Regions from separate parts of the Flavobacterium sp. I3-2 genome, predicted to be linked through region 3. Evidence: riboswitches for the same ligand, from Rfam matches in the RefSeq annotation. Region 3 holds a riboswitch; each other region holds the start of a gene.
What was found. A riboswitch is a leader RNA that binds a small molecule or an ion and turns the genes downstream of it on or off. The one in region 3 is predicted to bind cobalamin.
Positions count from the first base shown of each region.

Region 1: another riboswitch for cobalamin. It lies ahead of HW119_RS06095 (T9SS type A sorting domain-containing protein); the one in region 3 lies ahead of HW119_RS09775 (TonB-dependent receptor plug domain-containing protein).
Region 2: another riboswitch for cobalamin. It lies ahead of cobT (nicotinate-nucleotide--dimethylbenzimidazole phosphoribosyltransferase); the one in region 3 lies ahead of HW119_RS09775 (TonB-dependent receptor plug domain-containing protein).

Region 1 is NZ_CP058306.1:1,290,192-1,292,464, reverse strand. It holds gene HW119_RS06100 (T9SS type A sorting domain-containing protein) at 1-269, opposite strand, end outside; gene HW119_RS06095 (T9SS type A sorting domain-containing protein) at 285-1,403, opposite strand; cobalamin riboswitch at 1,506-1,695, opposite strand; gene HW119_RS06090 (hypothetical protein) at 1,823-2,273, shown strand, end outside.
Region 2 is NZ_CP058306.1:1,880,905-1,883,177, reverse strand. It holds gene HW119_RS08830 (HipA family kinase) at 1-405, shown strand, start outside; gene HW119_RS08825 (DUF3037 domain-containing protein) at 395-778, shown strand; adenosylcobalamin (AdoCbl) riboswitch at 1,108-1,250, shown strand; gene cobT (nicotinate-nucleotide--dimethylbenzimidazole phosphoribosyltransferase) at 1,305-2,273, shown strand, end outside.
Region 3 is NZ_CP058306.1:2,073,714-2,075,986, reverse strand. It holds gene HW119_RS09780 (ABC transporter substrate-binding protein) at 1-886, opposite strand, end outside; cobalamin riboswitch at 983-1,179, shown strand; gene HW119_RS09775 (TonB-dependent receptor plug domain-containing protein) at 1,210-2,273, shown strand, end outside.

The DNA.
Region 1 (2,273 bases), 780 kb from region 3:
TTTACTTGATTTGACAGATTCAATACAACTACAGCAATATCATTTTGCATAGTTAAACTTTGAGCCGTATTTCCTAAACTCACACCTGGATTAGCGATTCCAAAAACGTTATTTGTTAAATCGTTTTGAGCTGAGATGAAAGATAATGACGAAGTTTCTGTTCCTGCTCCTCCTTCGTTTAAAACGATAACACCGTCTAGATACTCGGTTTGAGAATAACCAAAAAAGTTAAGAAGGACGGTTAATATTAAAAATATATTTTTTTTCATAATTTATTATTTAGTTTAGTTTTTAATGAATTTAATTAAATCTGACCCTGCATTGGTTTTAACTTTTAAAAGGTAAATACCAGACGAAAGATTTGAAACATCTAAACGATTTTCATTTGATTTTAAAACTTGGCGTCCTTGTATATTAAAGATAGTAACATCTAAAATCGGTTCTTCTGAATGGATATTTAAATAATCTGAAGTTGGACTTGGATAAATTTTAAACTCCATTTTTTGTTCGTTTTGATTCGATAAAGTTGCAGAAGCTTCTTGTGGCGTAAACGGACGACGTGTAGCAAAACTCAATCCAAGCCAATCGTTATTAGATAAAGTCACTTGTGCTAAATCGGTTTTTGTTTGCCAATTTGACAAATCGGTTCCTTGATAAATCTTCCAAGGATTTGTTGCAGTTGCAGTTCCTGAATTTGAAGCCAAGTTTAAAGTTGCAATTTGATTTGCGTTTGTAGTAAAATTAAAATAAGAAGTTTCTGTTTGAATCAATTGTAAAGCTTGTTCAGCAGTAATTGTTCCGTTATATTGAATTCCAAAAACATACGAATTTTCAACCTCATCGGTTTGCGTTCCAAAATCTACTACAACTAAACTCTTGTTTGTTCCTGTTCCAATCCAATTGGTAATTTGTGACGCTTGAAACCATTGCGAGCTGTATGCTGGAATTGGCGTTACTGGAGCTTCTGACGTTGGATTATAAAAACCATAAGATAAACCATACCATAATCCATTTTGAACAGATGAAGAAATTCCTCCATTCATTGAAAAAGTTTCTGCACTTGAACCTGACCAAGTACTCCACCAATCGGGTTCACTATCTAAACCACTATGCGAATTAAAAATGACATCACTCAAAAAACCAGTTCCTGAAGCAGGATTGATTGAAAAATTTGGTTCTGCATCAGCTATAGCTACCAGAATACTTCCCATTGTCACAACATCTCCAGAATTAAAACGATAACCCCAAGCATAAGAACGATCATCTGTTCCATCTTTAAAATCAACAACTAAATAAGCTGTTTGATTTCCTTGACCAACGAAATATTTCACATCGTTAGAAGTAAATTGTGCAAAAATGGTTTGCGTAAAAAAGAGTAAGAAATACAAAGTAATTCTTTTCATAATATAAAAAATTAAAAGTTTTGTTCCATAACTTTACGAAGTTTATATATGAAAGAATTTGACAAAATTGCCAGAAAAGATTCCATACACTTTAACTCCCGAAAGTTGAAATTATATTAAGGTAGGTCTCCTGGCTTGCATCTTATTGTTGGCCTTCCCAGAAAAAATCCAGTGGCATGTAGATAACAATAAGTTTATAGCTTACAGTTGCGGGTACAGCTTAAGAATTGATTTGCATCGCACTTAATTCCCTTTTATTGAACATGGTTCAACCTTAGATTGCAAATTTAAACATTTTTATACGATAATTCTAGAAAACGAATTCTTATATAAAACTGTAAAAATAATTCACTATTTTAACTTAAATACAAAATTATGATTTAAATTTAATTGAATTTAAAATCACATTCTAAATTAAAATGAGAAACAAAAAACTAGACCCACTTTTTGAAATCATCAAAAAAGAAACAAATCAATCCAAAAGAGCATTAATTTTTTTAGGATTACCTGTTTTATTGCTTGTTGTATATGGTTCTGTAAAGTTATTTTCGAGTATAGAAGCAGCTGAAATCACTACTAAATTGGTACTAAATTACCTTTTATTCATTTTTTGCATTGGAATGATGTTTGGAATAGGTTTTTATTCCATAAAAAAGAGAGAGAATTTCTATAAGAGAAAAGATTTTCAATGGTTTATAAAACATCCAGAAGATGTAATTAGCTATCAAATTATTGCAGGTGGAATACCAAAGATAGAATTGATTGGAGAAAATAATAAATCAACTTTTATATTTAATAGTTCGGAACTAGAAGCTGAAAAGATATTAAAAAGAACTTTCCCAAATATTGAAATTAATAAGAAAAGAGTTG
Region 2 (2,273 bases), 190 kb from region 3:
AAAATTGTTTGGTTAGATAGTTTTATCACCAACGTTGACCGTACTTTTAGAAACACCAATTTATTAATTTGGCATAAAGAATTGTGGTTAATCGATCACGGAGCAGCTTTTTATTTCCATCATTCTTGGGATAATTGGGAAAAAACTTCGGTTACACCATTCGTCATGATTAAAGACCACGCCTTAATCAAACAAGCAAGTGAATTAGAAACCGTTCATAGAGAATTTACCGAAAAACTAAACGACGCTTTCTTTAGAGAATTAGTGAATACGATTCCTGATGCCTTTTTAGATTGGGAAGGCGGACCATCGAATGAAGAAATTCGTGAAGTCTATTTTAAATTTATGTCGAACCGATTGGCTCATGCCGATATCTTTTTAAAAGCCGCGCAAGATGCAAGATAAAGTAGTTTATGAATATGCTGTAATTCGTGTGGTTCCAAAAATTGAACGCGAAGAGTTTGTGAATATCGGCTTGATTTTATTCAGTAAACGCAAACGTTTCATAAAGTTTGATTACATCATTCACGAAGAAAAAATCAAGGGCTTTTGTAACGATTTCGATATCGAACAATTGGAACAAAACCTGCAATCGTTTGCTAAGATTTGTTCGGGTGCAAAAGACGGAGGACCAATTGCCATGCTGGAAGCAGATGAAAAATTCCGCTGGATTACAGCTATCAAAAGCTCAAGTATTCAATCGTCTCGACCACACCCGGGCTTTTCTGATGATTTAGAAAAAACGTTTGCTCGTTTGTATGAAGAGTTGGTGAAGTAATTTTAGATATAAGAATCAAGATATAAGAATTGAGATATTAGAAGATTTGTCACTCTGAATTTGTTTAACTTCGTTCAGTCGCAAGCTTCGAGTCAGGGTCGCATACTAAACTAATGATATACAGAATTTTACAATTAAAAATTCATAGATTTTCTTGTGAGATGCTGAAACAAGTTCAGCATGACATAAAAATAAATAAATGAAATTAAAAAGTTTGTCACCCTGAACTTGTTTCAGGGTTGCATACTAAACTGATGAGATGCTGAATAATGCTCAACATAATAACATCTAACCTCTAATATCTTACACCTAAAACCTAACATCTAAAAATAAAAAACTATATTTGCTCCTATACAAGGAATCAAGTGAAATTCTTGAACTGTCGCGCAACTGTGAAGATTAAAAATCTAAGTCAGGTCGTTGTATAAAATTTATTCATCAAAAGCTTTCGCGATTGGAGCTAGGGATTGACTTGTTTTTTTCACTTCACTCCTTGCCTTCTGTTGCGATTTTATTTTTTAAAATCATGACATTCGAACAACAAATCCAACACAAAATTGATTTCAAAACAAAACCACTTGGCGCTTTAGGTTTCTTAGAACAATTAGCTTTTAAAATTGCCAACGTACAACAAACATTAACTCCCGAATTAAAATTTCCAACACACGTAATTTTCGCTGCCGACCACGGTTTAGCAAAAGATGGTGTTAGTGCATATCCGCCAGAAGTTACTTTTCAAATGGTAATGAATTTCTTACAAGGTGGTGCTGCAATTAACGTATTTTGTAAACAAAATAACATCGCAATGAAGATTGTTGATGCAGGTGTGAATTTTGATTTTGAAGATCATCCAGAATTAATAAAAGCTAAAGCTGGTTACGGAACTAAAAGTGCGTTAACTGAAAAAGCAATGACTACAGAGCAATTAGATTTTTGTTTTGCAGAAGCTGATAAAATTGTAAACCTTGCTTTTGAAAAAGGTTCAAATATTATTGGTTTTGGCGAAATGGGAATTGGTAATACCTCATCTGCTTCGTTAATCATGGCATCATTTTTACAAGAACCTATTGAAAATTGTGTAGGTCGTGGAACCGGAATGAACGATGAGCAATTACAACACAAAATCAACATCTTAAAACAAGTGATGGAATTTCACGGAAACATTACCAATCCGAAAGAAATTATGCAAACGTTTGGTGGTTTTGAAGTAGCTCAAATGTGCGGCGGAATGTTAGCTGCTTACAAACGTAACATGCTAATTATGATTGACGGATTTATTGCTACAGCTGCTTTTGCAATTGCTCAAGCTTTAGAACCAAACATCATTAACAATGCTATTTTCTGTCATGTTTCTGACGAAAGCGGACACAAAAAATTCTTAGATTCGTTAAATCAAAAAGCAATATTAGATTTAAATTTACGCGTGGGCGAAGGAACCGGTTGCGCCCTTGCCTTCCCTATCATTCAAAGCGCAGTTAACTTTTTAAACGAAATG
Region 3 (2,273 bases):
GAGCATTTTGAGCTTTATCGAAAACCGTTTCAAATCCTAAAGAAATACTTCCAACTCCTTTACTTTCACTCCACAAATAATTTCCGCCAGCGTCTTTAATAAATTGCGCCATCCAGCTTTCACCTTCTGGTAAATACCAAACATCTTGATACAAAGCACCACTCAAAACTGTTGGTTTACTTGATGCATTTTCAACAATTTTTTTAGCATCGTTATACGAATTTACAATTTTATCAAATGCCATTTTAGCTTCGTAGTTTTTATCATATAAAGCGCCGAAAAATTTAATCCATTCGGCTTTTCCTAATGGAGTATTTTCAACCCAATCGCCGTTATAAACAATTTTTAATCCAGCATTTTTAATATTTTCTAATTTTTTATTTTCGCCATCGTAACTATGTCCAATTATTAAATCGGGCTGTAAATCAATCACTAATTCTAAATTTACATTTTCGTTATCGTCTAATTCTTTAATTTGATTAGCATCGATTTTTTTTCGAATAACTTCGTTAGAAATATAATTCAAACCTGGAAATCCTACTAACGAATTCTCTACACCAAGTTCCACCAACGAAGGAATATGCGTAGTTGAAGTAACAACAGCTTTTTGAATCGGGATTTGAATTTGTAAATATTTTGATAAACTATCTGGAATTTTATCTAAATTCTTACTTAAAACATAAGTATATTTTTGATTTGAATTTGGCCACGGATTATTCACTTTTAAAACTGAAAAATTATCATAATGTTGCAAATTAAAACCTGTTGCATAAACAATTTCATTACTTACATTTTCAATGTTTTGTTTAGTTTCTCTTTTATCATTACAAGAAATTAAAATAAAACAACCAAGAAAAAAAAAGGCTTTCAGAAATTTAGAATTCATTTTAGTACTTTTAGAAAAGCAAATTTAGTTTTTAATTTTCTAAACTACCAAATTATCAAGTTGATAAAAAAGATTTGTATTTTAATAAATTACTTATAAATTTGTACCAAACTAGGTTGCATTTTTAACAATTGCATTAATAGGGAAATAGGTGCGAATTTTTCAATTCCTATGCTGTACCCGCAACTGTAAGCTTATCTGATTTTAGATGCATTCGAACTCACGCCACTGATTTTTATCGGGAAGGCCGAATATAGCAAGCCAGGAGACCTGCCTAAAGATTACGAACAACAAGTTAACCTTCGGGAAAAAAGGTCGAACCCATGCTTTTTAAAAACATTTCTTATTTTGTAATTTTTACATGTTCTACTTTCGCTTATGCGCAAGAAGAAGCACCTTTTGTTTTAGATGAATTAATTATCTCAGATTACAAATTAAATTCGCACAACAAAACCCAAACCATACATAAAATAAACGATTCAATTATCACACAAGCAAACGGTTCGTTAACTGATTTACTTTTAATGAACTCATCTATTTATTTTAAAGAAAATGGTTCGGGAATGGTTTCGTCTCCCAGTTTTAGAGGAACTACTGCACAGCAAACAAGCGTGCTTTGGAACGGAATTCCGGTGAATTCACTATTTTTAGGACAAACCGATTTTAATTCAATTTCATATAAAGAATTTTCTGAAATTGCAATAAAGCCAGGTGGTGGAAGTATTTTGTACGGTTCAGGTGCGATTGGTGGAACGATTCATTTAAACCAACCAATTCGTTTTGAAAAACGTTTAGATAATACTTTGCAATTGGGTTACGGAAGCTATAATTCATTCCGTATCAATAATAATTTTACCATTAGTAACGACAAATGGTTTGGTCAAATTTCGATTAACCGAAATCAATCGGATAATGATTTTGAAGTAAAAAATAGAAATTGGAAAAACACAAATGCTGAGTTTTACAACAATAATGCAAGTATAGTTGTTGGGCACGAAATAAACGAGAAAAATAGCCTTTCGTTATATTCCACTTATTATAACGATGACCGTCATTTTGCATTAGTTGCAGAAAATCAAACAAAAACTAAATATAAAAATACTTATTTTAGAAACTTATTACATTGGAAAAACGAAGGTGATTCGTACAAATCTAATGCGAGAATTGCTTATTTTAATGAAGGTTACAAGTATTTCAATAATCTCCCTACAAATGAATATTCGTCTGGAAATGTGAATTCTTTTATAGCAAAATATGATTTTGAATATTTTATCGCTTCAAATTTTAGTTTAAACGGAATTCTTGATTATTCAAACCATAAAGGAACTGGAAAAAATTCTGGAATTACATCTGCTAAACAAGAAATTTTAGGATTAAGTATTTTGGC